DNA from 4 places in the Anaerobacillus sp. ABR4_321 genome. Region 1 is predicted to be linked to each of the others. Evidence: predicted binding sites of a transcription regulator. Region 1 holds the regulator's gene; each other region holds the start of a gene.
The links. Region 1 encodes LexA, which represses DNA repair genes until DNA is damaged. Its sites were predicted from a motif close to CGAACATATGTTCG; they were not measured.
Positions count from the first base shown of each region.

Region 2: the regulator LexA is predicted to act here: its motif matches at 4,391-4,404, upstream of ACXADT_RS18985 (YolD-like family protein).
Region 3: the regulator LexA is predicted to act here: its motif matches at 2,807-2,820, upstream of ACXADT_RS11390 (Y-family DNA polymerase).
Region 4: the regulator LexA is predicted to act here: its motif matches at 6,023-6,036, upstream of ACXADT_RS06875 (YhjD family protein).

Region 1 is NZ_JBSWTK010000001.1:2,778,818-2,786,703, forward strand. It holds gene ACXADT_RS14485 (YneB family resolvase-like protein) at 1-442, opposite strand, end outside; gene yneA (cell division suppressor protein YneA) at 442-765, opposite strand; gene lexA (transcriptional repressor LexA) at 919-1,539, shown strand; gene ACXADT_RS14500 (sporulation protein) at 1,643-2,401, shown strand; gene ACXADT_RS14505 (hypothetical protein) at 2,471-2,701, opposite strand; gene ACXADT_RS14510 (2'-5' RNA ligase family protein) at 2,960-3,505, opposite strand; gene ACXADT_RS14515 (acyl-CoA dehydrogenase family protein) at 3,540-5,207, opposite strand; gene ACXADT_RS14520 (dihydrofolate reductase family protein) at 5,323-5,844, opposite strand; gene glnA (type I glutamate--ammonia ligase) at 5,971-7,308, opposite strand; gene ACXADT_RS14530 (methionine gamma-lyase family protein) at 7,540-7,886, opposite strand, start outside.
Region 2 is NZ_JBSWTK010000001.1:3,603,017-3,610,902, reverse strand. It holds gene ACXADT_RS19010 (hypothetical protein) at 295-510, shown strand; gene ACXADT_RS19005 (SHOCT domain-containing protein) at 725-1,477, shown strand; gene ACXADT_RS19000 (thermonuclease family protein) at 1,490-2,644, shown strand; gene ACXADT_RS18995 (DUF3895 domain-containing protein) at 2,816-3,823, shown strand; gene ACXADT_RS18990 (hypothetical protein) at 3,816-4,115, shown strand; gene ACXADT_RS18985 (YolD-like family protein) at 4,454-4,678, shown strand; gene ACXADT_RS18980 (hypothetical protein) at 5,118-5,354, shown strand; gene ACXADT_RS18975 (hypothetical protein) at 6,831-7,121, shown strand; gene ACXADT_RS18970 (transposase) at 7,852-7,886, shown strand, end outside.
Region 3 is NZ_JBSWTK010000001.1:2,200,937-2,208,822, reverse strand. It holds SAM riboswitch class I at 18-122, opposite strand; gene ACXADT_RS11400 (alpha/beta fold hydrolase) at 204-1,043, opposite strand; gene ACXADT_RS11395 (YolD-like family protein) at 1,133-1,465, opposite strand; gene ACXADT_RS11390 (Y-family DNA polymerase) at 1,481-2,692, opposite strand; gene ACXADT_RS11385 (M4 family metallopeptidase) at 3,078-4,718, shown strand; gene ACXADT_RS11380 (SDR family NAD(P)-dependent oxidoreductase) at 4,819-5,622, shown strand; gene ACXADT_RS11375 (IS1182 family transposase) at 5,736-7,310, opposite strand; gene ACXADT_RS11370 (SDR family NAD(P)-dependent oxidoreductase) at 7,479-7,886, opposite strand, start outside.
Region 4 is NZ_JBSWTK010000001.1:1,317,633-1,325,518, forward strand. It holds gene trxB (thioredoxin-disulfide reductase) at 1-734, shown strand, start outside; gene ACXADT_RS06845 (8-oxo-dGTP diphosphatase) at 1,000-1,473, shown strand; gene rapZ (RNase adapter RapZ) at 1,525-2,415, shown strand; gene ACXADT_RS06855 (gluconeogenesis factor YvcK family protein) at 2,417-3,382, shown strand; gene whiA (DNA-binding protein WhiA) at 3,428-4,369, shown strand; gene ACXADT_RS06865 (HPr family phosphocarrier protein) at 4,574-4,831, shown strand; gene clpP (ATP-dependent Clp endopeptidase proteolytic subunit ClpP) at 4,868-5,452, opposite strand; gene ACXADT_RS06875 (YhjD family protein) at 5,619-6,005, opposite strand; tRNA gene ACXADT_RS06880 (tRNA-Arg) at 6,143-6,221, opposite strand; gene ACXADT_RS06885 (atypical membrane-integrating protein (Mistic protein)) at 6,290-6,601, shown strand; gene ACXADT_RS06890 (hypothetical protein) at 6,628-6,915, opposite strand; gene rpoN (RNA polymerase factor sigma-54) at 7,097-7,886, shown strand, end outside.

The DNA.
Region 1 (7,886 bases):
ACCCCTCTCGTACCGCTTTCTCCATTCCTCGCTTTATTTTAAGGTTATGTAGTTTTCTTTGAAACTCCTCAACGATACTTACGATTTCAAGGACCATCGAATCAGCTTCAGATAGCTGTAGCTCACCGTTCTGGTTTACTGTATAAATCGTTCCGCCATACTTATGGACTGCATGAAGCAGGGCGATCTTAGCATTTCCTCTTCCTAATCTTGTTTCATCTTGAATAAGAAGAACGTCTGCTGAGCCTTCTTTCAACAAATCTAAAACTTCTAAGATGCCATTTCGATCAATGTCATATCCACTGTGCTTTTCCTCGATCACTTTATGTACTGTAAAACCAGATTGAGCTGCAAATCTTTGCAGCTCTTCTTTTTGCCTGGCAAGTGATGATTCCTGTGTTTCTTTCTTTGTACTTACCCGACAGTATATGATTGCATTCATTACTTTTCCTTTACCCCCAGCGCTGTTGCATTTGCCTCAACAGGAATGATAAGTGTATCTCCTGCTACTATTCGATCTGCATCTATTTTGTTCGCTTCTTCCACCCAGCTGATAAAATTACGGTCAGACAGCTCATGTGCATCACGATATTCTTCTGCGATTTCAAGAACAGTATCTCCCCGCTCTAATTCAATTTCAGTATAACGATCATACCCTTCAGCAGCTGCTGCTCTCAATGATACAAACACGAATATTAATACGGCCACAAAAGATATAATGACAAGAAAATCAATTCCAGACAAGCCTCTAGCTTGTTTTCTCATCCCAATCACCCCGAATACGAATATTTGTTCTGGTTTCAGTATAAACAGAACCTCTGTTCGTGTCAACTGAATTTTCGAACTTATGTTTGTATGCGAACAAAAATTCTGGTATACTACTAACAAATAGATAGATTGGAACGAGGTGCCAGAGATATGAAACTATCAAACCGTCAGCAGGATATTCTGGACTTTATTAAAGTCGAAGTGAAACAAAAGGGTTATCCACCCTCCGTTAGAGAAATTGGTGAAGCTGTAGGACTCGCTTCAAGCTCAACTGTCCACGGACACCTTGCAAGACTTGAGAAGAAAGGTTACATCCGACGCGACCCAACGAAACCAAGAGCAATCGAAGTACTCGGACTAGATGAAACGATCGATATTCCTCGTCCAGAAACGGTGAACATTCCGGTCATTGGTAAAGTAACTGCCGGCCAACCGATAACGGCGATCGAAAATGTTGAAGAGTATTTTCCTCTACCAGAACACTTTGTACAAGATGACGAGCACACGTTCATGCTAATCATCGAAGGTGACAGTATGATCGAAGCTGGCATTTATAACGGTGACATGGTAATTGTGAAACAACAGCCTACTGCGAACAACGGAGATATTGTTGTTGCGATGACGGAAGATAGCGAAGCTACGGTTAAGCGATTCTTTAAAGAAAGCAACTACTTCCGCCTACAACCAGAGAATTCATCGATGGAGCCGATCATCCTTGATTCAGTTTCCATTCTAGGTAAAGTCATCGGTGTATTTCGTTCAATCCACTAGAAGCGCAAATTGCGCTTCTTATTTTTTATTCTAAAAACACGAATCCTTTCTTTATCTCTTATCGTATAATCAGGAAACAGCTAATTATGAAAGGTGGAAAATCATGTTTAAGAAGTTTCTAGCAAGTGTCGGAGTAGGTGCTGCAAAGGTTGATACGCAGTTAGAGAAGGATTATTTCGTTCCGGGGGAAACCGTTAATGGTAAAGTAGTCATAAAGGGTGGTGAAATCGAGCAATCGATCGATGCGATTCATATCTTCCTTATGACAGAAGCTATCCGTGAAGTAGATGATAAAAAAGTAAGAGAAAAAGTGGCGCTAAAGAAATATAAGGTTGCTGATCAGGAGAAGATCTCAGAAGGTGAAACGAAAGAAATTCCGTTTTCCATTCAACTGCCATACGACACGCCAGCTTCACTCGGAAGGCTTCCAGTATGGTTTGAGACAGGCCTAGACATCCCGATGGCGCTTGATCCAAAAGATAGAGACCTTATTCAAGTTTCTCCACATCCACATGTAAAAAAAGTAATCGAAGCATTAGAAAGCTACCTGGGCTTCCATGTGAAAAAGGTGGAAATGGAGCAGTCTCGCTACGGCTATGTTCAAGAGTTTGAATTCACGCCTAGCGGGAAATATCGCGCTTACTTAGATGAACTCGAAGTGATCTTCTTTTTACACGATAACCATTTAGATGTCATGCTTGAAGTCGATCGCCGCGCTCGCGGACTCGGAGGATTGTTTGCAGAAGCTTTGGAAATGGACGAAAGCATTGCAAAAGTGACGTTAACAAACCAAGAGCTGAACGATTCATCTGACGTTATCGCAAGAAAATTACAGCTAAAAATTGATCAATATAAAAAGTAATCTTATAGATTCACAAAAAACTGTCTCGATTGTTTATCGAGACAGTTTTTTGATTACGGAGAGTTCACGTTATTTTAATGGTATTACTACCTTTGTAATATTCCCGACTCTTTCATCGATACCATTATACAATTCCTTAAGCACTTCCAATGCTCTTTCGTTCGATTCAAACGTTCCTAACGTCTTTTTCCATTCGATGAAGAATCTTCTCTCTATGACCCCTTCGATCATGTTATCTTTTACAGTTATTTCTTTCACATTCACGAAGCTTTCAAGATTTTGAGTCATAACCCATATCATTCTCTTCTACCGCCTTCACATTTCGATGCTTACACTACACCTTTTAAAGAACCGAAACTTTTCTCATATTTAGTACGTACTACAGTTACAAAGCTTTGGAGGTGCCTAGTGAAAAATACTGCTAAACTGATTTTAGTCGTAATAGCGAGCTTAGCTTTATGGGATGGAATTAAGTACATCTTCAAATCTTTTACTTAACAGAAAAACAGCTTCTTGTAGCTGTTTTCCTTCCAAATAAACATTTTCTATCAAGAATCACTACTCTTTTAATGGCTTTTTATAGATTATAGGAGCATCAAAGCCTTCTTCATCTACCAATTCAATAAGTGCAATTTCTTCAACTCTTCCTTCAATCGTTTGAATTCGTTTCATACAATAGTTGAATGCTTCAGAGAGTTTATCGGATGATAAGTTATTTGCCAACGTACAATGCGGTATCCATTGATCAGGTTCATAGTATGGATTGGCATTCGTACTTAACTCACTAAAAAAATCATGGTGATTTGAATGCAGCTCTAATAGTTTTTTTGTATGTGTAGGTGATAGAAATAGGGTTTGATAATTTAAAAAGGATCCAATCGTATTAAATGTAATTTCGAAGCAACCTTTTGCTTCATAAAATGTTTTCATACCTTCAATGAATGCCTCTTTATCTAACTCGTAATAATGTCCCAATGTGAGATGAGGCCTCGCATCTTTCACTTCTTCTGAGTAGAAAGAAATCGAGTTTTGCTTTAGCTCTTCCCATATCGCTTTGATTTCTTGTTCTGTATTCTTATCAAATAACGCTACAACCCAAAACATGAAATTAGCCACCTTTAACAACGTTTATCGTTCACTAAGTCTTCACGCTTTCTTTATGTTCAATAATCAACTCATAATACGTTAAGGTTTGATCACTAAGCTCAAACTCATCTTTACCCCACGTGTCTCGTAAAAAAAGTTCCGCTATCGCACGCTTTCTCATCCCGCCTGCCGCGGCATCTCTTAACGAAATCACACTTTCATAGATAGACGTCATTAAGTTAGTAATCCGTTTACAGTGGAGAGTCTGTCGTGCTTCATCCATCTTCTCCAATTGCGCCAATTTCTTCTCTAGTACTGAAATACCACCGTAAACAAGTTCTTTCCTACCTGCTTCCTGTGGAATTTTCTCTAACTCATGCTTCATTTTATCAATAAAGATCAGATGGACTTTGTGCTTTTTGATCAGCCTAAGCACCTCTAAACCAAGAATATTCGCTGTTCCTTCCCAAACCGTTAATACTTGAGCGTCTCGTAATAGTCTTGGTGTGACGAAGTCTTCTATGTACCCATTCCCACCGTGCATTTCAATCGCTTCATGCGCGAATCGAACTGCTTGCTCTGCGGATTCTTTTTTCACAAGAGCGATGAGCAACCGATTTAAGGCTTCGTCCTCTGTCGTCACATGTGATTGTTTATCCATCACACCGTCAAATAGCGAGATTGCAGAAAAAACGCTGCTGAGTTCAACCTCTTGTTTCACCTTTAACTTTACTAAACTTTCTTTTATCATCGGAAAATCTTTTAACTGCTTTCTAAACGCTTCACGCCTGTACGAATACTCCTTTGCTTCAAGAAAAGACCGCTGCATGATTCCTACTGAGGCGATCGCATTGCAAAGCCTTGAGAGGTTCAACGCTTCCATCATATAATAGAATCCCCTGCTCGCATCTCCAACTAGAAAGCCTTTCGACCCTTCAAATACTACTTCAGCTGAAGGGACTGCTCTCACGCCTAGCTTATCTTTCAGCCGCCTTATACATAAGTCATTCACTTTACCATCTTCTTTTCTCCACGGAACAAGAAAGAGGCTTAATCCCTTCGTTCCCTCTGGGGCACCTTCGAGTCTAGCAAGTACCATCGCTACACCACACGTACCTGCATTACTAGCAAAGTATTTTTCTCCGTAGAGCCTATAATCACCTCCTTCATTAATGGCTTTCGTTTCGTTCGCTCCTACATCAGATCCTCCCTGTCGTTCAGTTAAAAATGTCGCTCCTTCATAAAGCTCGACCTCGCCAGTAGATAGGACATGTGGAAGGTATTTCTTCTTGAGCGCTTCATCTCCGTAGTGATCGAGAAGATACGCAGTCGCCATCGTTAATGTGACCGGACAATAAAACCCTGGTTCTGACTGTGACAAAAGGTAGCCTTGCGCGAACGAATAAAGATAGTTCCCTTTCGTACCGAGGTCTGGAATCTCTTTATGTACGTAGGCTACGATGCCACGATTATACGTCTCACTAACCGTTTTCTTGTACCCTTCGTTCACCCATACTTCAGATATATCGTTGCCCATCTTATCGTACTTAATGAGCCTTGGCTGGCCTTCTCGATCTGTATGTACTGCACGTTCATCAATCTCTGTCCCACAACGTTCTCCAAACTCGTATAACTCTTTCTCAGCCCATTTATAAAAGTTGGGTTCTAAGTACTGCTCCAATACAGATGATAAGTTTGGATCTTCTAGATAAAAATTCATAGCTAGCCCCCTTTTTAATTTTAAATTTTCAGATAGTTTAATTCTACACTAACCTCTAGTTAAGTTCCATAAAATGTTAAGTATAATAAAAAGCTACAGGAGGTCCTGTAGCTTTTTATTTCACTTCATAATGTAGCTGTGCAAACTGACCATATTGCTTAACGGATGTTAATAACAAATCTTGCTCGATGTCAGATTCCTTGAACAGTGGTATCCCTTTTCCAATAAGAGAAGGAGCGATGGAAATAATAAACCCATCCACTAGTTTTTCTCGCATCAAAGTATGGATAATCTCTCCACCACCGACTAGCCAAATCGTCTTGCCTTCTTGTTTTTTCAGCTCAAGTGTGAATGTTGAAATATCTTCGTTAATAAACGATACATGCTCCGTATTTTCCTGCGCTCTCTTTGTAAATACATAACTTTCAATGCCCTTGTAAGGATAGTTCCCTTTTTCCTGATCCATCACCCAGTCATACGTTCTTCTACCGATCAATACGGTATCCACACTCTCAAGGAACTCAGAATAGCCAGCATCTCCTTCAATCTCTCCTCGAAACAGCCAGTCTAACGAATCATCGTTCGTTGCAATGTATCCATCTAGACTCGTTGCTATGTACACGACTACTTTTCTCACTCTCTTTCCCTCCTTTAAATTCAATGTCCATTTACTAGTTTACCTAATCTTTTGATTGAACGCTAATCAACACCCCATAGAAGAAGCTCCTAACCACCTGTGGTGGTTAGGAGCTTAAAAAATTTATTAATAAGTCGTCATATACTGTTCGCGTTCCCAAGGGTGAACTTGCGTACGGAACATATCCCACTCGATTTCTTTCGCTTCGATGAAGTGTTCAGAAGCGTGCTCACCAAGAGCGTTCATCATGACTTCATCCTTCTTAAGCAATTCAAGTGCATCGTGTAGCGTTGCAGGAAGATCAGTGATGCCTTCTGCTACACGCTCATCTTTGTCCATCACGTAGATGTTACGCTCTGTTGGAGCTGGAGGCGTCATGTTGTTCTTGATACCGTCAAGACCAGCTGCAAGTAGTGCTGCCATCGCTAAGTACGGGTTCGCTGATGGATCAACGCTTCGAACTTCGATACGCGTGCTGATTCCGCGAGATGCAGGAACTCGGATAAGTGGGCTACGGTTACGAAGAGACCATGCAACGTAACAAGGTGCTTCGTATCCTGGAACAAGACGCTTGTAAGAGTTGACCGTTGGGTTTGTGATCGCTGTGAATGCTTCTGCGTGCTTCATCGTACCAGCGATGAATTGACGCGCTGTTTCACTTAGGCCAATTTCGTCGTTCGGATCGTAGAATGCGTTCTTTCCATCTTTGAATAATGACATGTTCGCATGCATCCCGGAACCGTTAACGCCGAATAGTGGCTTAGGCATGAACGTTGCATGTAGTCCGTGCTGACGAGCGATCGTCTTTACAGCCAGTTTAAACGTTTGTATGTTGTCACACGTTGTGATTGCATCTGCGTATTTGAAATCAATTTCGTGCTGACCAGGTGCAACTTCGTGGTGAGACGCTTCGATCTCAAAGCCCATGTCTTCAAGCTCGAGCACGATATCACGACGGCAGTTTTCACCAAGGTCTGTTGGTGCTAGGTCAAAATAGCCACCTTTATCGTTAAGTTCGAGCGTAGGCTCACCGTTTTCATCCATTTTGAAAAGGAAGAATTCTGGTTCAGGTCCGATATTGAAATCAGAGAATCCAAGCTCTTCCATCTCTTTAAGTACTCGTTTCAGAACGGAACGTGGATCACCATCGAAAGGAGTGCCGTCAGGGCTATAGATGTCACAGATCAAACGTGCAACTCTACCTTTTTCAGATGACCAAGGGAAAACGACCCAAGTATCTAGATCAGGATAAAGGTACATGTCCGATTCCTCGATACGTACGAACCCTTCGATAGAAGAACCATCGAACATCATTTTATTATCAAGAGCTTTTTCAAGCTGATCGACTGGGATCTCAACGTTTTTGATAATTCCTAGTAGATCTGTAAATTGTAAGCGAATAAATTTAACATTTTCCTCACTTGCGAGGCGCTTGATATCATCTGCTGTGTATTTGCTAGCCATGTAAAATAAATCCTCCTTAGAATATAAAAAGTTTAGAAATTGGGATAACCAAACCTGTGTTTTACAGACAACGGAAACAAAATCTTTCTGAATTCATAGAACATTCCCAATTGCCGATCCCTTTCTCACTTATACTATACTATACACTAGACCGTTTGTCGTCGTGACAGAGTATGTTAGATTATCTAACATACTTTTAGGACGAATAAAAAGCAGGGGATTCCCCCTGCTTTAGCTGATCGATACGAGACCTTTTGTTAGAAGGTCATCAACTGCTCTCAATACACTAATTTTCACATGTTCATATGTTAATCCACCTTGAACATACGCCACATAAGGTGCTCTTAGTGGTCCGTCGGCAGACAGTTCGAGGCTAGCTCCTTGAATAAATGTTCCTGCAGCCATGATGACGTCATCTTCATATCCTGGCATATAAGCAGGCTCTGGACGGACGTGCGCATTTACTGGTGATGCTGCTTGAATCGCCTGGCAGAACGACACCATCCGCTCTCGGTCGTTAAACTGAACAGATTGAATCAGATCCGTTCGTTTACTATCCCAAGAAGGGCTCGTATTAA
Region 2 (7,886 bases), 820 kb from region 1:
AGAAACTACTAGTTTATTAATATCAAAGTAAATATTGGGCAATATATATGAGAAATGTTATTGATCACCTTGCTAGGATGTTATACGAGCTACAACTTCTCTCTTACTAAAAGTGGTGAATGGTCTTTGTTTACAGCAAGGTTGAATGATAGTGATCTAAATCTAATCTTCGAAGAGTTCTTGCTACGGTTCTATCATATTGAGTAAGATCAATATCATGTTCAATCCGAAACATTGTAATGGGAGCTTAATGGGAACATATCTCTACTACCTGGAATGCGGACTGATGTGTCGATGATGCATAAGAATGGAAAAGAAAAGATCATCATCGATGCTAAGTTTTATAGAGAAATCTTTCAGACTTACTATGATAAAAGTTCATTTGGCATCGTCTGCGAATGGAACTATCAGACAAGCAACAGTGCCAGTAAGAATAATAGGTTCTGCCTACGAAGCATTCCAAATGCACCAAAGTCATTAGTTGAGTGGAGTCTAGATTTTAAATATTAGCAGTGGAACCAATGATGGTAGATGTGTTGCCATCATTGGTTTTTTATATTTTTAAGACCTGAAAAGGGAGACACTTTTACTGATTATCTATCTTTGTAAGACCTATTATGTGGTAAAATAAGGATATAATTTGTATTTTATAACTTTTTCCAAGCATTTCTTTTTTAGGAGGTTCGTCAAATAGTTTATAAGAGTAAAAAAGGAGGAAGGTTGGATGAGTTTTTGGAAAAAGGTGATTGGCAGAACTGAATTGACTACAGAGGAAAGAGCCAGAAGAGAGAAAGAACAGGAAGAGAAAAAGAAACGAAATGCTGAAGCAGCGCAACGTTATCAGGAAGAGCAAGAAAGGAAGCGAGAAGAAAAGCGAATTGAGAAGGAAAGAAGAAAATCTGAGGAATTAAAAGCAGTCGAACGGTTCTTTGGTCCTGCACCAGGTATGGGGAAAAAGGTAACCTACTCTGTATACAAAGAGGCTTTCCAATACGTCGATCATCACTTGCTACGTGCAGATGAAGAAGTCTTAGGTGTTCTTCAAGCTGAATATGACAAGACGAAAAAGCGTGAGATAAAAGGTGTACTCATAGCAGCTGAAGAGAAGATGATCTTTGCATTTGTTAAAGGTAGTAACCAGTATATTGAAGAGTTCGACTACTCAAAGATGAAGGGTATTACCCTTGCGAGAGATGGATTTGCATCTAAAGAGCTTTATATAGATTATGGATCAGGTAGAAAAAAGTTTGATGACATTATTGATGATGATAACTTTAAGTCGTTTTTAGCTGTAATCAACGGAAAAATCACTGAGTTTAGACAAAAGCCTGTAACGAAGACTACAAAACGAAAAACTCCTAAAACCGAAGAAACATCGGATAGGTACGAACAACTTGAACGAATTGCTGAATTGAAGGAGAAGGGCATTTTAACTGACGAAGAGTTCCGTGCTGAAAAGGAAAAAATTTTAGGATAATGAGGTGAATGTATGAAATTCATTCGTTGGTTTTTAGCTGTTTTAGCAATACTTTTCACATTGTTTTTTACTCTTTTATCTCCCTGGGCATGGCTAGGATTGTTGATACTTGTTTTTGGGTTATATCAAAGTGCTCAGAAGAGAAAAGGAATGATGACCTTCTCAAAACCAGGTTGGTTTATTGCAATTGGGATTATATTTACTGTCATAATGTCAGCGGTCACTCCACAGCCCGTTGAGGAAGCAGCAAAGGTTGTCCAACAGACCGAAGTAGACAGTGAAGAGGCCGAAAATAAAGCCAAAGAGGAAGCTGAAGAAGAAGCAAAAGCAGAAGAAGAGGCAAAGAAACTAGCCGAAGAAAAAGCGAAAAAAGAGGCCGAGGAAAAAGCTAAAGCTGAAGAAGAAAAAAAACTAGCTGAAGAGAAAGCAAAAAAAGAGGCTGAAGAAAAAGCTAAAGCAGAGGAAGAAGCAAAGAAACAAGAAATGGTGAATCAGTTCAACCTTGAAGCTGTCACCATATCAAGAGCTGTAGATGGTGATACCGTTGAATTAGAAGATGGTCGGAAGATTCGCTTAATCGGCGTAAACACTCCTGAATCCACCAGCAGACAAGAAGAATATGGAAAAGAAGCAAGCAATTATACTTCTGAGCAACTTGAAGGTAAGCAAGTATGGATACAAAAGGATGTGTCTGATACCGATCGGTACGGTCGTTATCTTAGGATCATCTGGATGGATATTCCCGAAGATGATATGAATGAGGAAGAGATCCGCTCCAAAATGTTCAATGCCAACCTTGTTTTAAATGGTTATGCAGAACCTTCTACCTACCAGCCGGATGTAAAATATAGCGAGCACTTTGTTAAATTCGGACGTGAAGCTCGTGAAGAAGATAAAGGTCTATGGGCGTATGGAGAGAATGGTACGACAAAAGGTGATTTAGACCCGAAAGAAGAAAAGAAGACTGTTACAACAACCAAACCGTCTTCATCCTCTAGCAGTTCAAATGAAAATACAACAAGTCCGCCAAGTACAGCACCTAAGCAGGAATCATTTAAAAACTGTACTGAATTACGAAAGGTATATCCTAATGGTGTAGCTTCAGACCATCCCGCGTATGCATCTAAGCATGATCGAGACAAAGATGGATGGGCTTGTGAACGGTAAGTAGAAACTAAATGAGCTCATAATAATCTGACCCTTAAATGAGTTAGCGATAGCGTAGAGCTATAGCTAGCTCGTTTTAATAATAGAAGTAAATAAATTACAATAATTTCTAGGAATCTGCCAAAAAGATGAGTAAAATAAGGATAAGACAATCTAAGTGGAGGATATATCATGGGGGATACTCTTACGATTACGCAGCGTGATCAATTGCTTAACCAACTTAATGAAGAGCAACGTACATATCTAACTCAATATTTGAAGCGCGGTAGAAAGACTGCTTTTGCTAATGTTCTTGCAGGGAGTAAGGGGAGGAATATACCGCCGGGTGCAACTGATGAAGAAATTGAAATGCTTATGGATGACTGGATCTTAGATGACTATATTGATGCGGGGGTTGTATCTGAAGACCATAAGTGCGAGTGTGGCCGACCATTGAGGTATCAATACATCGTCAGACATTTAGGTACGAATGAAACAAAACGTTTTGGTATCACACATTTTGAGGAACATACTGGACTACCCTCAAAAATTGTGAAGGATGTTGTTCGAGGATTTAATAAGATTGATTACGAGCTAGACGAAATTCTAACAAAGGTTAGTAATGGTCGAGATGCTAAATACGATATTCCATCGGACATTGAACTACCAAAAGATATTAGTGAGATGCTCGAGTTAAATCTCCCATTGTTAGATAGGCAACAAGACAGGTTATTCATATTGTTGAGGAGAAAGAGGGAGGAAAGAGAACCGACTAATAAAGCACCTATTCCGTCTCCAATGCACTATTCAAATGGTTCAATGGACAGAGACGATGAAGAGAAAAAAGAGAAACCATCTCAACCCTCTTTTGATTTTTTTGAACCAGAACCGGTTGCTGCAGCACCTGTTAAGAAATCTGTTAAGCGCATTGAACCAAGTGTAGAAGAACAACTTCCAACAGAGATACAAGATGCCATAGATGGGTATTTGGATACGGGTGTAGAAAGCGCTCTGATAGTTTGTGAGCTCCTAATTAAGAATCATAACTTGTCCAATAAGCGGTATATTACGCAAAAGCCTAAAATATATTATTCTGTTTGCCGATACTTAGATTCATATGTTCTTTCAGATCAAATGACAGTGGAACTAGTAGGGTTAGAAGATAGGATATATAGGAAAAAGGTAAACTCAAATGGTTAAGTTAGGTACGGGAGAAGATGCAATTTTATCCTTAGATCTTGTTTATGAGTATTTGTTACATGCAGAAGAAGCGCTCTCAAGCCCTGAAGCTGTAACAAAACTTAGAAAGATGAAAAGCGATGTTCTTACTTTAATGGATGAGATTCCTAAAATGGAAAGTGATTCAATGAGATACTCTCGTAACCCTCTTCAACAGGGTTCTGGTCTCTCCTTCAAAACTCCTAGTAAGGTACATAACGTCACAGGATCACGTGCACCTTTGGTAGAACAAAGGGGGAAGCGGTTCTTTTAATGGGGACCGGGTAGTAACTTTCTGGAGGTGAAAAATGAATAACAAGGAAGAACATACAAATAAGTCCAGGGTAATTCATTTTAAATCACAGAAAAACAAATTAATGATGAGCGTAGGCGCAAGATCGATGATAAACTCAAAGCTTTTAGAGCCCGTGTGGAAGAGATTAAAAAAGCAATGAAATAATGCAATAACCTCTACGAAAAGTTACCACTCAGTTTGGTAGCTTTTTTATTATCCTGAAAAAACTTTAAACTAATAAACATCTTGTTTAAAGAACGTATGTTCGTTATCTTATAATAAAGAACATAACTAATAGGGGAAAGGGGATGATGTGTTTGATTCAAAAGACTAAACCTGAACAAAACATTCTACCGAGGATATATTCTGCAATGGAGACAGTTGAGGAGCTGTATCTCACAATTAATAATAATAAGGAGCAGTTAAATAAAGTAATTGGTACCGTTCATTTTATTGATTTCCCAAAGAAAGAAATAAGAGTAGTGGATCGACAACACAACGTTATTTATATACCCTGGTCCAACATCGTACATATTAAATAGTAAGTAGATGTAATTAGTTCGATAGGGGGCGGAATTAAAATTGAGCAAAGTAGAAGTTATACGAAATCCTTGTGCGTCATGTCAATTTTGCTTTAAGGTTGTTGGCAATGAAATAGATGCTGTTGGAAAACTGTATAGCTGGTCTGACCTAGAACATAAAAGACCTCCGCATATATTGTGTAGGGAACACTATGTAATGGCTCAAAAGGAGCAAACTAAGGAGATACTACGCTTTCTTGAATGTTATAGCTTAGCAGAAAGTCGTAAAGTTCTGCCAGCAGCTTCATTAAAGCTTTATCACTATTTAGTGGAAAAATATACTTAGTAAAGGAGCTTATTTCAATGTGGTAAGAGGAATTTAATGACAAAAGTAGTATTCTTATATAGATAGCTGAATTTCTGTCTGAATAAAAATATCCTATCCTGGGAGGTGCTAAACTTGACTCAATCACAAACTTTTAGGAGGAAAGAAATTCATAGGGCTGATAGGACTATTACTTTTGTGGTGAATTTCTGGCAAGACAAAAATGACAAAGAAAAGATTTGGGTTGGTTCTAATGGAATTCTAGCTCCAACAGAAGTTAACAATCATTCAAATTCGGTAAATTATCATCCTAAAATGTTTAGGAGATTAAAAGACATTTTAATCAATGAAGACAGGTGGGTTGAAGAGTAAATACAGGTGGTCTCTAATCTTACCTATCTCATATTTACGGAGTTATAAAATAACTTCATAAATATGAATTTGATGGACTTTATTCCTCAGTTTATTAGTGATAAAATAATTTACACACTTTGTACTTATAGCCCAGTGTCCAGCGTGTTAGGTTCAATTCCTGATGGCTTAATGATTGCAATTACGTTATTACTGACAGCAATCCTACTGGAGGTGGTTAATATGACAAATAAAAACATAGTTAACAAAGCAATATGCACTGTGATGACCGGCATCTTAGTGAATCTCACAACTGATAAACTAAAAGCGGTGGCTCCAGCGCTGGGCTAAAAGTATACTTGAAATAAGCCAAAAGCTTCCTAAAAGGGAGCTTTTGGCTTATTTTAACATCTCATGTTACTGTTCAATTAGCTGTACAAAGTGCAAATGGAACATACACAGCCGGATTTAAATACAAATCTTGTTACTGTTCAATATTTATGTGTTACTGGACCTGATAGACGCAGTCTAATTTAAATACAACAAATGTTACTGTTTACACTAATTATATCATCTACATATTATTTATAAACTATACCAAGGTGTTTTCCAAAACAAAGGGGCTTCGAGATACCTAACTAGTAAAACCTTCTATTTGTTATTAACGGGTTTACTTCAAAGGTGCACTTATACGAAATCGCATATAAATTCACATTAAAAATCACGTCCTATTTCACCGGTGTGATTTTATTGTTAAATCAGTGTTTTAGGAGGTTTCACACACCAAATCACATATCATTTCACAGCTTAATTCACCCTGATGAAAAATCTGAAATAAATATTTCAGATTGAAAATAGCTGTGATTTCAGGTGTGAATACAGTAGCTTGCAGGGAGCATGGAATTAATCTTATAGCACCGTTTACAAAATCGTATTGATAAACCGCAAATGACCGATTTGAAAAATATGCAGGTGGACCTCCAATAAGAGCATGCTAAATTAGTTTCTGCCATGTATTCAGTTGAAATTCCTAATAATTTATGTGAAACAATTAAATGAACTATTGAAACAAACAATGATAAATTTTGAAAAAGTTATTGGTGAAAATTATTTTGTGCTCGCATTTTGGCAGTAAGAGTATGTATTGTGCTATCTGGTGATGCACATTAATCTCTAGCTCCTTCGACCTATTCCTTATTTTCCCAAGAGATTAAAAATAAAACATTATATACATTTTGAGACAAGGGGACAGGTTGCTTGTCCCACTCAAAAGTCTAAAAGTGATGGAATGTATTGGTGAGTGTTACTAACCTGCTAGCAACGTTAATTCTATTTACAAATGAAACGTATTATTCGATCCATTGCATATAGCATACTAGATAATTGTTGGGACGATGAACCTATCCCTTTGTCCCTGTAATTAGATATTTATGTTAATGTAGTTGTAACATCTTTTGGAAATCAGCTCGATTCGAAGAAAGAAAGGATGTGGTCTTGATGAAAATAAACATCACTTACATCATCAATTCGATTATTAGTGGTGTGCTGGCAATCCTGATCTCTACCTTTTTTGCAGGTGGGGCGATTGCCGAAAACTATACGGATAAAACGTGGGTTGCACCAGAGTTTTTTGTGATTCTCTTAATCTGGACGCTTGGATTTCTAGTCGGTCTGCTTATTTATCGAGGAAAAACTCGTGGGATGTATTTGTTATTGTCTATTTTAATCACCTGGGCTTCAATTCCACTCGGGGTACATTTGGGCGCTCGTTTAACTACAGCATCGTAGGTTTGTAGTTCTTTAGATTTATCACGTCCAGAGGTGAATAATGAGCACTCATAATCAACCTTCTAGATTCAAAATATGGCGAATTAAATATGGAGCTTTTATATGTTTCTGGCGAAAATTGGATACTTACCTGTGTCCTCGTAGTGAATGTAGTTGTTCTTAATGTGATTGGTATTGATGATATGAAGAAAGTATAAATAACCATTCGCTGAAAGCAATGCCTTTATTGAATTTGCAATCTTGGTGTTTGGGGGAAACAGAAGATTTAAAGGTCGTAAAGACGAGTTCAAAACGTCTTGGATTTTTAAAATCAACTTAGAGCAGTATGGAAAAGATCAGCCACAGGTTGATCTTTTTTCTATGCAGTGGACATTAGTGAAACTTTTATCAAGAGTGATTGAAACTTCTGCACTTCCTGATGCTGCGTTCCATGAATAAGTGTTCAGAGAAGAGGACCTCATGAGTTGAACGTGGATGAGTAATGCTTAGTAGAATAAATGGAGCGAGTGGATGTTACTTCACCTTCCGAAGTGTCCTATATAGAGGTGCAACAAGATGAGTTAAATGAGAGGGATAGAGGGAGAGCTTATCTGATCATTGATGGGACGGTGCCCCTGTCCCTGTGTCCTAATGGAGAGTAAATTCTAATTTTGTATTACTTAACGGTAGAAGATTGTATTTTCAAAAAAAACAAAAAAATGTATAATTGTTTTCAAAGAGGTGGGTTTAAATGGAAATGACAGATGTGTATAAATCTTTTGGAAA
Region 3 (7,886 bases), 580 kb from region 1:
AGAGAAGAGGGCTTTCACTCTTATCTCTCAAGATCTCTCTTGCTGGAAGCAGCACCTTTCTGACATATCAGAGGTTGCTGAAGCTTCTCAGGGCCAGTTCCCTCCACTTCTCTTGATAAGAACTATTCGATTTAGTGTTATGAAGTTTATCACGCATTATTCTTTTTCGTCAAGAAAAAAGTCGAATCGTGTCGCTCTTCGACTTATGCCTGAATAAATTTCTGAATGTCTCTTAAAATCGAACGAGGCTGCTCTTCCGGAAGAAGATGACCCGTCTTTTCGTATACGATCAGCTCTGAATTCGGCAGATCTTCTGCCAACCGTTTTCCAATTTGAAGCGGTACAACTCGATCATGCTCCCCCCATATCAGTAAACTCGGCGTATGAATTCTTCTCAATTCTTCTTGTGATAAATCCCCTTCACGATCTCGAATCATTCGTACGAGAGAACGGAAAATCCCTTCATGAAAGAAAGGCTGAACATACCCATCCACCATCTCTTCATCGATTAAATTCGGATCGTAAACGCAGTTCACCAAATTCCCTTTTGCTCCTTTTCGCGAAAGCCAGCGCTTTAAATACATTGAGAAAAAGGGCAAATAAGAGGAATACACTAAACTCTGCCTCGCTTTTTCAAGGTAGCCTGAACTACTGAGCAAAATGTTTTTCTTAACTAGGTCTTCATCGATACTTGCGGCTCTTAATGCCACTTGCCCTCCCATCGAATGACCGATCATAACGGTTTCGTCAATACTTAGCCGCTCGAGTAGTTCGATCACGACTTCCGCAAAGTTTTGATAAGAATGAACAAACCGACTCGATTTTTCACTTCTTCCAAACGGCGGGAGATCAACGGCTACAATCGTGTAATGCTTTGAAAGCAAGGGAATCAACCGTCGATAACTAAAAGTCGAAGATAAAAACCCATGCAGTAATGTTAGTACAGGACGGTCGGACGTCACTTCGTTCTCATGATATTCATAGTGAATATCGATTCCTTTTATGTTTTCCTTATAATGTTTGAGACTCTCTACAGATAGCATCTGACAGTTCACTCCGTATACTAGTTTGTACGTATTTTACCCCTTTTCGCCGAGGAAAAACGTCTTCAGTTGTGGGGAGTGTTACCATCTTAGTCGCCTTCACCGATATGCACGAGGCTTGCAAACGGAATGTTCTGCCTCTTCTCATCTAGGTCAACAATTCGCAATTCTTTATTGAGCTGGTCGATATAATGAACATATCCTGTCAACACATTCTTCGTACCGTTCTTGAAGTAGTGAAATGTAAGCGGCTGGTGAAAGGCCATCGCTTCGCAAATGGTGTCGTTCATCTCCTCCATCTTCTGCTCATCAAGCTCAGGCTGTTCTCTTCTCCGATCTTCTTCTTTCCATTCTCTTAACTCTTTAACATGCTCTGGTAACATCATCGATGTCCATTTGATATTTCCTCGGTCACGAATCATCTTATCAACCCCTTTCTATGCTTTGTGACCTCCGACAAGCTTACTTCGATGCAATGCTGTACCGGCTTTCGTATAGGAAACAGCGCGAAGCAGAGAATCGGATCCGTATTTCTCCCGTATCGAATCCATTACGTATCCAAGGTCTCGTTGCTTCGGCCGTTTCATATTGAAAAGGTCGAGCTGCACTTCCTCGTCATCACAAATATTTGAAAGAGCGATTGAAATTTTCCGAACCGTTTGCCCTCTATAAAATTCCTGAAAAAGCTGCAAGCACACGTTATAGATTTCAAGTGTGATGGAAGTGGGGCTATCGATGCTTTTCGACCTGTGAAAACCACCGCCTCCTTCGTCTTTACTATAGCCGATCCCGAGGCTGATCGTACGCCCCGCTTTCCCGGCTCTCCTCGCACGCCTCGCTACTTCTTCACTCATTTCCAAAATAACGTGTTTGATTTCTTTTTGTTCGTGATAATCCCGCAGTAGAATCTGACTTTTACCAAAGCTAATCTGTCCCTGCATAATCGGAGCTCCAATGTCGGAAAGGTCTACTCCCCATGCATGGTGATAGAGCTGATTACCCATCACTCCGAATTTTTGTTCAAGAAGATGTAGCGGGTATTTTGCGAGCTGCTCAACATTCATAATTCCCATCCGATTTAAAGTGTGCTCGAGACGCGGACCGATCCCCCACATCTTACTTAGAGGCGAAATGGACCAGAGCTTCTCAGGAATATCCTCATACGTCCATTCAGCAACGCCATACTTCTTGGCCTCTAAATCCAGACAAAGCTTCGCCATCAGCATATTAGGACCTATACCGATCGCACATGGTAAACCGAACGTTTCACTGATTTCTTTCCTGATTTTATTAGCCGTCTCAAAGCGTCCTCCCCAAAGACGCTCAGTCCCGTCGATTTGAAGAAAAGATTCATCCACGCTGTACGTATGGATACACTCTTTTGGAACATACCGATGAAATAACCTTGTGATCTCCATCGATTGCTTCAAATAGGATGACATTCTTGCATTCACGATATGAATACGGGGATCATCAGGAATTTCAAAAAGCCTGTTTCCTGTTCGGATATTAAAATCTTCTTTTAGTGCAGGCGAGGCCGCTAAAACAACACTACCCTGACGCTCCGTATCTCCCACGACAGCAAGATGACACGTTAAGGGATCGAGCCCCATCTCGACCGCAGAACAGCTCGCATAAAAACTTTTCATATCAACACACAAAATGGTTTTCTTTTTTAACGTTGAATAATCCACCTTCACCACTCCTTTCAAATAATCGAAAATAAGAACACTAGTTCTGTATATCTATACCCGTATTTTACCCGAATATACGTTCGTATATCAATAAGTACTTTCTTCCAACCAAAAGATGTAGAGGTGACCAACCCAAGAGAATTAGCGATTTCTTCCGATTCGCATCATCCCTGCCTAACATCAAGGACTGATACATTAGTCCTAAAAGCTTCATTGCCTAGGTCTATAGATTCACAACCAATTAACTTAAAGTAGGTAATAATTATCAAAATTATCTAATTTATTTGAATATTTAGTTTTATATGCTATGGTTTTCTCATCTGATAAAAGGAGGATTCAAATGAGAAAGAAAAAACTTTTAGCATTAGGATTATCTGCAGGGCTTGTAGGAAGCATGCTTGCACCACCCTCATCGTTAGCAACTAACGTACATAACAAAAAAGAAACACCATCGTTTGTATCAGGCCAGTTAACAAAGGCCTCCGCAAAAAATCCAAACGAGGTGCTGTTCGATTACTTAAACGAAAACAAAGATTACTACAACTTCAGCGGAAAGACAGCCGAGCAATCCTTTGAAATTTTATCGCGTGAGAAAGATGATCTCGGGTTTACCGTATTTCGTCTCCAACAGTTACATGAGGGGACGCCAGTTTACGGCTCTACCCAAACGGTTCACGTAAATAAAGATGGCGTATTAACAGCTGTCTCAGGGCAAGTCATTTCAGATCTAGAATCAAAGAAAGAACTAAAGAAAGCAGCTAAATTTAAAAAGCAGGATGCAATTAAAAAAGCGGAGGAAGCTCTTGGTTTCACGCCTGATTACGAACAAAAACCAGAGTCAGACCTTGTCGTATATCCACAGGGGCATACTGCTAGTTACGCCTATCATGTAACACTTAACTTCCTATCCCCTGAGCCAGGAAATTGGAATTATCTTATCGATGCTGTGACAGGAGAAGTGCTAACAAGCTTCAACGCGATTCACGAAGCCAAAAAACAAGGTGTCGGCAAGCCTGGCGGTGGTGATATCACTGGCACGACAACAACCGGGACAGGCACTGGAGTCCTTGGTGATACGAAGTCATTCAACACACTCCTCTCTTCATCAACCTATTACTTAAAAGATACGACGAGAGGTGGAGGCGTCTTTACCTATGATGCATCGAATCGAACAAAACTACCTGGGTCCCTTTGGTCAGATTCAGATAATCAGTACCATGCGAGCTATGATGCCGCTGCAGTAGATGCACATTACTACGCAGGAGCAACGTATGATTATTTCAAACAAGTCTTTAATAGAGACAGTTATGATGGTAACGGCGCACCGCTAAAATCGACTGTACACTACGGCAGAAACTACAATAACGCTTTCTGGAATGGTAGTCAGATGGTTTATGGAGACGGTGACGGCTCTACATTCGTTTCTCTATCAGGCGGAGAGGACGTCGTGGCGCACGAACTAACTCACGCGGTTACGGACACTACTGCCGATTTGATCTATCAAAATGAGTCTGGAGCTTTGAACGAATCGATGTCTGATGTATTCGGAACGCTTGTTGAATTTCATGATAACAATAACCCCGATTGGCTAATCGGAGAAGATATTTATACCCCTGGGACATCTGGTGATGCGCTTCGATCTATGGCAGATCCTACTCAATTCGGAGATCCAGCTCATTACTCAGAACGCTATACGGGGACACAGGATAATGGTGGTGTACACATCAACAGCGGAATCATGAACAAAGCCGCTTACCTACTGAGCGAAGGTGGAACATTTTATGGCGTGACCGTATCAGGTATCGGTAAGGACAAGCTCGGTGACATCTATTACCGCACGTTAACGCAATATTTAACAGCTTCTTCCGACTTCAGTCATATGCGTTCTTCAGCAGTACAAGCTGCTACAGATTTGTACGGTGCAAGTAGTTCAGAAGTACAATCCGTTAAACAAGCATTCGACGCTGTCGGCGTACAGTAAGGCATTTTCAGGTAGCTTTTCTTAAAGCTACCTGTTTTCATGTTTTAGTAAAGAGATAGCGGGAATGATGACGTTAAATTATTTGCAAGGAGGATAACACATGCAGCTATTCAAGGAAGACGCTTTAAATAACCAACATATCTTGATCACTGGAGCTACCGGTGGAATCGGATATGTGACAGCGAAAGTAGCGGTACAAACAGGTGCAGCCGTAACGATTACAGGACGTAATGAAAAAAAGCTTTCAGAATTACAAAAAGAATGCGAGGAACTAGTGGAGAGTGCAAACGTCACGAGTATTGTTGCTGACCTAACGAACGCAGAAGATCGTTCGCATCTTATCAAGAAAGCTGCAAAGGAAAACGGACCGATCACTGGACTCGTAAATTCAGCAGGTATTGGCGGTGGAGATACGCTAGATCACTTACAGGAAGAAGATTTACGTAACGTGATGGAGCTGAACTACACTGCTACAGTGCTTCTTACGCAGCTCGTTTATAACCACATGCGTAACGAGGGTAAAAAAGGTGGAATCGTGAACCTCTCTTCACTTTCAGGATTAAGAGGTACATACGGAAACACAGCATACAGCGCATCAAAATTCGCAATAACTGGATTCACACAATCATTTGCCCACGAAGCGATCAAGCACGGCATTCGCGTTAACGCCGTATGCCCTGGATTTGTCGACACCGAAATGGGAAGAAATGCAATAGAAGCTAAAGGAAAGCGGGAAGGTAAAAGTTACGAAGAAGAATTACAAGCGGTTGAAGAAGGATTACCTTCTGGACGAATCACGCAGCCAGAAGAAGTAGCAAACAGCATCATCTACCTCTTATCGAGCGCATCCGAAAACATTATTGGAGAGTCATTAAAGATCTCTGGTGGTAGTGTGATGAGATAAAACAAAACAAGAGGCTGGGACATAACTAGCCTGAAATAAGGAAAAAAGGTTCCGTTCATCGTTTTTTGATGAACGGAACCTTTTTTTGTATGGGTCTCCCTAAAATTATTTGATCATTCTGCCCTCGTGGTGGTGTACTTTCTTAAGTTTACCGCCATGAGCGCAAACCCCATTTCATTTTTGACCTTGTTGTTACCTCTTACAGACATCCGATTGAAACCCAAAATAGCCTTCAGAAATCCAAAAACTGGCTCTACATCAATTTTTCTTTGTCCGTAGATTTCACCTGTTTTTTCGTCTGAAAGCAGCTTTTTAACCTTATTCTTTTGTTGTTCCCACTTAGTATTGTAATAGATTCTTCGATTCGTGCCTTCTTTAGTCTTTGTACATTGTTGACGTAAGGGACAATCCGTACAATCTTCGCATTCATAAACCTTAAACTCTCGAGTGAAACCATTGCGATCGGTACGGTGGGAGGTAAAACGGAATGGCACTTGTTTTCCGTTCGGACATATGAATAAATCTCCCTTTTCATTGTAATCCCAGTTGGATACGTGAAACGCATCCTTCTTAAAGCTTTTCTTTTTCTCTTTTCGATAAGTGTTATATGTGATGAGAGGCGTTCGCTTGCGATTTTTCAAGACATCTATGTAGTTTTCTTCGCTGCCATAACCGGCATCCGCGACGATATATGTTGGGAGTTCTAAGAAGTCCTTTTCCACACGATCTAGAAACGGAAGAAATGTGCGCGTGTCTGTTGGATTCGGGAAGATATCGTAAGCGAGCGTATATTGCCCCTCCGTCGCAATCTGGAGATTGTACCCGGCTTTGAGTTGCCCATTTTTCATATAATCATCTTTCATGCGCATGAAGGTGGCATCGTGATCGGTTTTTGAATAACTGTTCCGTTCTTTGAAGATGGTCATATCGTTTTCATATTTTGTTTTGCGCAATACGAAACCCTTCATTTGTTTAAGGAATTGCTTTGGGCCTTTTCGCTCTGAACGAAGCTTTTTTCGTTCGGTTATATCAGCACTGGATTCAATCTTTTCGTTATATTCTTCGACTTTTTCTTCTAGCTTTTCTTCTATTTTAGAAAGTTCTTTGATGGAAAGTTGTTCTGGACTTTCTCGTTCGATTTCGGGAATGACTTGTTTTTCGATCAACTCATCGTACATCTCATTCGACTTTTCGATCAGACTCTCGCTGTACCTTTCAACAGCCTTGCGCCACACAAATGTAAACTTATTGGCATTCGCTTCGATTTTTGTACCATCAATAAAGATCGCTTCATTATCAATGAGGTCTTTTTGAACGAGCTGACAACGAAACTGCACGAACCCCTGACGAAGAAGTTCTTTGACTTCAGGGTGGACGCGAAACCGATTGATTGTGCGGTAACTGGGTTCATACCCTTGCGCCAACCACATCATCCGAACACTATCTTTGAGGAGGCCTTCGATCTTTCTTCCTGAAAAACCCGATTGCGTGTACGCACACAAAATGACTTTCATCATCATGCGAGGATGATAAGCTGGACATCCTGTATCACGCAAGAATCCAGTAAAAGCTTCATCTGGAATCTGTTCGACCAACTCATGGACGGCATAGGCGATATCACTTTCTTGTAATTTCATTTCTAAATCCAGGGGCAAAATCACTTGATTCATGTTATAATCTTTAAACATAAGGGCACCTCCGATGGTTATTGTGTGGTAACTCTAATTTTATCAGAGGCTGTCCTTATTTTAATGTTAAATTAAGATGAAAAAATAGAAAGAGTGGCCCCTCGGACAATAAAATTGTCCGAGGGCCACTCTTATTTTAATTTACTGGGTTTTGTCCCAGCCTCTTGTTTATTTCTGATTAAAAAATCGTCCGCCCACTTTTTCAATTAGACCAGGGGCTGCGTGATAAATCTTCGCTCCGGCATTCATCCACCCAGGAAGGTTCACTTCTCGTTTGCCTTTTTCAATAGCTGATAAGATCTCACCCGAAACCTTTTCAGGAGTCAGCATCATTTTTTCTACGTTCTTTGTATAATTGCCACTGCTGTCAGCCACTTCAAAGAAATTAGTCTTAATCGGCCCAGGATTGACGGTCATTACGTTGATTCCATAAGGCTTCATCTCTAACCTTAAGCTATTTGAAAACCCAAGGACCGCATGCTTTGTAGCGGAGTAAGCAGCTGATTTAGGTGTCGCGATTTTTCCAGCTTGTGAAGCAACATTGATGACTAGGCCTTTTTTCGCTTCTACCATGCC
Region 4 (7,886 bases), 1.5 Mb from region 1:
AGTTTGGCGCGCAGTATCAATACGGTGATGTAAAAGAAATCCGTGATGATAAAGAATACAAAACAGTAGTTTCAGGAAATCAAGAGTTTCATGCGAAGGCTGTAATCGTAACGAGCGGTGCAGAATACAAGAAACTTGGTGTTCCGGGTGAAGCAGAGTATAGCGGTCGTGGCGTTTCTTACTGCGCTGTATGTGACGGAGCATTCTTTAAAAACAAAGAACTAGTTGTTGTAGGTGGAGGCGATTCTGCTGTTGAAGAAGGCGTGTATTTAACCCGCTTCGCTTCAAAAGTAACGATCGTTCACCGTCGTGACCAGCTACGTGCCCAAAAAATTCTCCAACAGCGTGCGTTTGATAATGAAAAGATCGAGTTCATTTGGAACCACACTGTGAAAGAAATTGCAGGAGAAAACGGTAAAGTAAGCAAGACCGTCCTTGTGAATACAGAAACAGGAGAAGAAAGAGACTTTGAAGCAGATGGTGTCTTTATTTACATCGGTATGCTTCCATTGAATCAGGCAGTTAAAGACTTGAACATCACGAATGACGAAGGGTATATCGTGACTGACGAAGAGATGGCTACTGAAGTACCAGGAATCTTCGCAGCTGGAGATATCCGTGATAAGATGCTTCGCCAAATTGTAACGGCAACAGGTGATGGCAGTATCGCTGCACAATCTGTTCAGCATTACATTGAAACGCTCGAAGACGCTAAGAAAAAATCACTCGTGTAAGTTCGGCAAAAGGTACCTGTGACATGCTTTTAATTCTGCTGTAACAGCTATGAAACAATGATGGGGTACAATATAAATAGATTTGACCCCCTTTTAAAATATTTTACATTTGCACGGGCATTTATTGAGCCCGTGCTCTTTTTTTTGGCTATAATCCACTTACATTGTTCATGCTAAACAATCATAGTATACTATGATTAGAAATTTAGATTATTGAACGTTTAAATATAAAAGCCTAATCCAAAATAGAAGATGCCGAATTGAGGTGGTAATTGTGCAACGCGTAACAAACTGTATCTTATTCGACGAACCTAATAATCGAGTTCTACTCCTACAAAAACCAAGACGAGGTTGGTGGGTTGCACCTGGTGGAAAGATGGAATCAGAAGAATCGATCCGAGATTCGGTCATTAGGGAGTTTCGAGAAGAAACTGGTGTTTATTTAAAAGACCCGAAGTTAAAAGGAATCTTTACCTTTATTATTAAAGAAAATGACGTGATTAAATCTGAATGGATGATGTTTACATTCCTCTCAACAAAGTATGACGGAGAACCCGTTGAGCAGTCAGAGGAAGGAAAAGTAGCGTGGGTAGATGCAGACGAAGTGAGTGAACTGCCGATGGCTCCTGGAGACTATCATATTCTTGATTATATGATGAAGGGACACGGCATTATATATGGAACATTTACGTATACACCTGACTTTAAGTTACTATCATACCGACTAGATCCATCTTAATACGTTGATCGTCATATCATAATTAGAGAATTGAGAAATGGAGTGGGGAAAATGGCCGAACTAATCGATAAGCGTATTCATATGGTCATTATTACTGGAATGAGTGGTGCTGGTAAAACCGTAGCGATGCAGTGTTTTGAAGATATGGGGTATTTCTGCATCGACAATTTACCACCTGCACTGCTGCCGAAGTTTGTTGAGATGATCGAAAACTCCGAAGGTAAGTTAGATAAAGTTGCTCTAGTCATGGACTTAAGAGGTGGAGATTTCTTTGAGCATCTTTTAGAAGCAGTTGATTTACTAAGAACCAATGAGCAATTAGATGCTGAAATTCTGTACCTTGATTCTAGTGACTCAGCGCTCGTTCGACGATATAAAGAAACGAGACGATCTCACCCCCTTGCGCCGGAAGGGCTACCACTCGAAGGCATAAAAGTAGAGCGTGAAATGCTCGAGGAGCTGAAAGGACGTTCTCAGCAAATCATCGATACGAGCGATATCAAGCCTGTTCAGCTAAGAGAAAAAATTATGGACCGGTTCTCCTCTAACGAAAAAGAAAACTTTGGAGTGAACGTCATGTCATTTGGATTTAAATATGGTATTCCGATCGACGCTGACCTTGTTTTCGATATTCGGTTCTTGCCTAACCCACATTATGTTGAGCACTTGCGTCCTAAAACAGGAGTAGATGAAGAAGTATCGAACTATGTATTTAAGTGGAAAGAAACGCAGACATTCTTAAATAAATTGATCGATATGCTGGCGTACATGCTTCCGCAATACAAAAGGGAAGGAAAAAGTCAGCTCGTTATCGGCATAGGGTGTACAGGCGGAAAGCATCGATCTGTTGCTTTCGCTGAACACATCGGCCATCATTTTGAAAGTGAGTATCGAACGAACATCACGCACAGGGATATTGAAAAAGGAAAGGGTAGCAAATAATATGACAGACACAAAACTTCCGAAGGTCGTCGTAATCGGTGGAGGGACCGGCCTTTCGGTATTGCTTCGTGGACTTAAGACATTCCCGGTCGATATTACGGCTATCGTAACAGTAGCTGATGATGGTGGAAGCTCAGGTCGCTTACGTGATGAATTTGATATCCCTCCACCGGGTGATGTACGAAACGTCATCACTGCACTAGCTGAAGTCGAGCCTTTATTAGAAGGCTTGATGCAACATCGATTCAAAAATGGTAACGGATTATCCGGTCATTCACTAGGAAACCTCATGTTAGCCGCTATGACGGATATTACAGGAGATTTTGTCCAAGGAGTTCGGGAGATGTGTCGCGTACTGAATGTACGAGGTAAAGTCCTTCCAGCTTCGAATCAAAGTGTCGTTCTTCATGCTGAAATGCGAGATGGAACGTTCGTAAAAGGTGAGTCTCAAATTCCTAAAACGAATAAAACGATTAAGAAAGTATTTCTCTCGCCTCCTGGGATAAAAGCTTTACCAGATTCTTTGGAAGCGATTCGAAACGCTGACTTAATCGTCCTTGGTCCTGGGAGTCTTTATACAAGCATACTACCAAACCTACTTGTACCCGGCATTGCGGATGAAATCAGTCACTCCAATGCTAGGAAAGTGTATGTGTGTAACGTCATGACTCAGCAAGGTGAAACAGAAAATTATACTGCAAGTGACCATGTGCAGGCACTCATTGATCATATTGATTACAAGCTTATTGAAACGATCATTGTTAACAAACAGGTCATCCCAACTTATTATGCAAAACGCTATGCAAAAGAACAGGCAGAGGTTGTGCAATATGACGAAAATAGGTTGAAGAGCTTTGGTTTTGAAGTAATCAGTGATAAAATTATTCAATATGATGAGAAATATGTACGCCACGATGCCATCAAGATATCTTCGATTCTACTGTCATTATTAGAAGATAAAAAGTGATGGTGATGGGTCAATGGGCCCCTGCATGGTAAAGGGGGGATAGCGATGTCATTTGCTGCCGATACAAAGAAAGAATTAACACAGCTCGAAAGTAAAGCGTGCTGCTCTAGATCAGAGCTCGCAGCACTCATTCGAATGAATGGGTCCATATCATTTGGGAACAGACAACTGATCCTTGATATACCTACTGAACATGCTGCGATCGCGAGAAGGATCTATACGCTTATCAAACGTCTTTATAATTACGATGTCGAATTACTCGTACGTAAAAAGATGCGTCTTAAAAAAAATAATGTCTACATTGTTCGTGTTTCCTCGAGTGCTAGAGATCTCCTTGAGGATTTAGGTATTATGGACAATGCGTTCATGTTTACAAGAAACATTTCTAGTGATTTTACGAAAAAGGCTTGTTGCAAACGAGCATACTTGAAAGGAGCCTTTCTCGCAGGAGGATCGATCAATCACCCTGAAACTTCTTATCACTTAGAAATATTCTCGATGTATGAGGAGCATACGGATTCATTGTGTAAGCTTATGAATCAGTTTGATCTTAATGCAAAGATGCTCGAGCGTAAAAAAGGATACATCGTTTATATCAAAGAGGGCGAGAAAATTACAGAGTTTTTAAGTGTAGTAGGAGCCCATAAGGCATTGCTTTATTTTGAGGATGTTCGCATCATGAAAGATATGAGAAACTCTGTTAATCGGATCGTAAATTGTGAAACAGCTAATCTAAATAAAACAGTTGGTGCTGCATTCCGACAGGTTGAAAACATTCGTTTTATACAAAATGAAGTTGGATTAGATATCCTACCTGATAAATTGAGAGAAATTGCTGAACTTCGAGTGAAGCATCAGGATGTTACCCTTAAGGAACTTGGAGAGATGTTGACTGGAGGTGCGATCAGTAAGTCAGGGATCAATCACAGACTTCGAAAGATCGATCAGTTAGCTGAAAAGCTCCGTGCAGGAAAGCCAATAACATAAGCAGAAAAATTACAGCCTGCGCGAGTAGTGCGGGCTTGATTTTCTACTATTCTAAGCCTTGAGAACATAGCGTTGGGACGTTTAGAAGTCTTAATAAATGGAATGCTGTTGGTAAGTACGTAGCAAATCAATAACAAACACATATACTTATTTTTTTCATCAATAAAGATAGCGCTTTCTTATAAATAAAGGAGGAATGGAAAAGTGGTTCAAAAAGAAGTTGTCGTAACGTTAGATACAGGATTACAAGCAAGACCTGCAGCACTCTTTGTTCAAGAGGCAAATCGATTTAATTCAGATATTTTTCTTGAAAAAGACGGTAAAAAGGTAAATGCGAAGAGTATTATGGGAATAATGAGCCTTGCGGTGGGCTCTGGTTCTTCTGTTGTCTTAACAGTAGATGGAAACGACGAAGAAGATGCTGTTTCATCTCTGGTCGACTTCATTCATAAAGAAGACTAAATAAAAAAGGTTGCCATCACGGCAACCTTTTTTTATTTATGCTTTTTTCTCCATAACTTCGTCGATCAAACCATATTCTTTTGCTTCAAGAGCTTCCATGAAACGGTCACGATCCGTATCGCGTTCGATCGTATCGAGAGGCTGACCAGTACGCTCTGCAAGAATTTTGTTGAGCTTTTCGCGCATTTGAATGATACGCTTCGCATGAATTTCGATATCAGAAGCCTGACCTTGTGTACCACCGAGTGGTTGGTGAATCATGACTTCACTATTTGGAAGTGCATAACGTTTACCAGGCTCACCAGCCGCTAGTAGGAACGCTCCCATTGAAGCAGCCATTCCGATACAGATTGTAGATACTTTAGGTTTAATGAACTGCATTGTATCGTAGATTGCCATTCCAGCTGTGATTGATCCACCTGGACTATTGATATAAAGAGAGATATCTTTATCTGGATCTTCTGCAGCTAGGAAAAGAAGCTGAGCTACAACTGCGTTCGATACGTTGTCGTCGATTGCAGTTCCAAGCATGATAATGCGGTCCTTAAGAAGACGAGAGTAGATGTCATATGCTCTTTCACCGCGGTTTGTTTGTTCGATAACCGTTGGAATTAATACCATAATAAAATTCCTCCCTTTTATTCATTCAAATATGTAGTTGCTGTAGGTTCATCATACCGAAAAGGTCAATATAGGTCAAATAAAGTGCTGTTCTTTTTGACTATTAATTTTTTCGCCAGCACATCGATGGTTCTACATATCTCCATTTTCCCCGCTGACAACCGTTTTAAACAGAACGAATCTGTCTTTTTTTAAATCGGTGATCGCTTAAAAAGTAACCCGCAATTCTTCTTTCAACAAGGTTTCTAATTTGGACTGACGTGTACCGATACGTTTGGTTGTATCCACGACAATAGACAGTATAGATGACGATATCTTCCTTTGTATCCTGAACTGAAGTTTTGATGTGTTGCTTATGAAGGACTGATTTTGCTTCTTTTAAATCTGTGGAAGCGAGAGTGAAAGCTTGATTGATCAGTTCCAAATAAGGGCGTGGAAGCTTCATCTTAGAACGATGAATCCATGCAGCATCGAGCTCCAGTACCTTTTTAACATAAGGAAGCAATAAATAATCCCGAACAGCACTTGCTTCCTCTTTACTTAGTCGGAACATGATCTTCACCGCCTGTAAGAACGTATGTTTGGTTTTACAATACTATGAGACGAATGAGACGTCAAGAACCCCATTCTATAAAGGGGAAGACGCAAAAAACCCCTTTTCGGAATGAAAAGGGGTTGTAATTATGTAGTTGGCGCGCCCGGAGGGATTCGAACCCCCGACAGACGTGGTACCGGAAACCACCGCTCTATCCTACTGAGCTACGGGCGCATACGTTAAGGGCAAGGATAATTATACGTGACAAGGTTTTTTTTTGCAAGGTGATTTTTTGGTTGAAAGTGACAAACACTAGAGCTATAACTGTGCTGAAGGTAGGGATTTCTTTGAAAGTAAATAGCGGAGAAAGTAAGTCGTTGAGTGATGCGATCGATCGCATCACAGAGGGACTTGAGAACGTTGTGGAATTGTACAATGAATCAGAAGAAGATATGCCGCTCATTCAATTTGAACCACAAGTAGTAGAAACGATTGAAAAAGCAAAAAAAGTGTACGGAGATCAAATCGTGAACAAAAAGCTAAATAACGTTGTTAAAGAGATGCTGAGCTGGTTGGATCTTGGAGAAGAGCATCAAGACAAAGAAAAAGAGTGAACCTTGTCCACTCTTAAAAAGTTAGATTATTGCTTCTTACCTGGCTTGTCATCTTCTCGGTCACTTGGTTTCTTGCTTGCCCCATTCATCGTATGCTTTAAGCCTGAATGCATACCAGAAGCGCATAATCCTAGCCAAAGTCCAATCAAAAAAGCTTTTTTGATATCCGGATCAATATAAATATAGCTCATGACGATTCCTACACCAATAGAAAGCAACGGTAGAAATCTAGCCGGAAAACCAAATATCTTGAAGAGTTGGACGATTCCAATGATGACTGGAAGCAAAGCAATACCATATACAGTCAAATCCATGGTTTTTGCCTCCTTTTTTCTCTCTGTACTATACTGTATGTCGAATGATGGGGAGTGAGTGGGCGCATTGCTCATTTTTGTGAAATCGAGGCGTATTAAATGATTGAAAATTCTGGTCATTTTCACTTTCCTCTTACCATATGTTGAATCAATATAGTATGATAAAGGTGGAGGGATTGCGATGGAACTAGGATTAATACAGAAGCAGACAACGCAACTCGTAATGACAACTCAATTGCGTCAGGCAATATCCATTCTTCAATATTCGACTTTAGAGCTGTTGGATTATATAAAAGAAGAAGCACTTGAGAATCCTCTTATCGAACTTCATACACCATCATGGGATACGGGTATTCGTGCGAAAGCCGCTGGCCGAGGAGAGCGTGCCGACTCCTTAGACTATGTTGCTGAACGAGGCAAGAGTTTGAATGAAGAGCTTCACGAACAAGTGCGGTGTTTGAACTTATGCCCTCACCAAGCGAAAGTGATTCATTACTTGATAGACAATATAGATGAAGCTGGCTATTTACGTATACGTGATCATGAAGTGATCTTGCAATTTCAGCTGACAAATCAAGAGTATGAAGAAGCGGTACGTGTATTACAATCACTTGAACCAGGAATAGGTGGACGAAATCTAGCAGAGTGTTTAAGTTTACAGTTACATTCAACTTCAGAGGTACACACCCTTGCTCGCAAATTAGTAAACGAAAATTTGAAAGCGCTAGCAGAAAAGAAATTTCGAGAGCTTTCAAAAGAGTATCATGTGAAACTTCAGGATATCCAGCTCGCATCAGATGTCATAGCTGCTCTTGATCCGAGACCGGGCTCAAAATGGTATAACGAAAAGCCTTATTATGTAGCCCCTGACATAATCATTAAAGAGAACGAAGGAACATACACGATCAAACTATTAGATGATGAACTTCCTTCGATGAAGGTAAGTACGGCTTATCAGTCGTTTGAAAAGG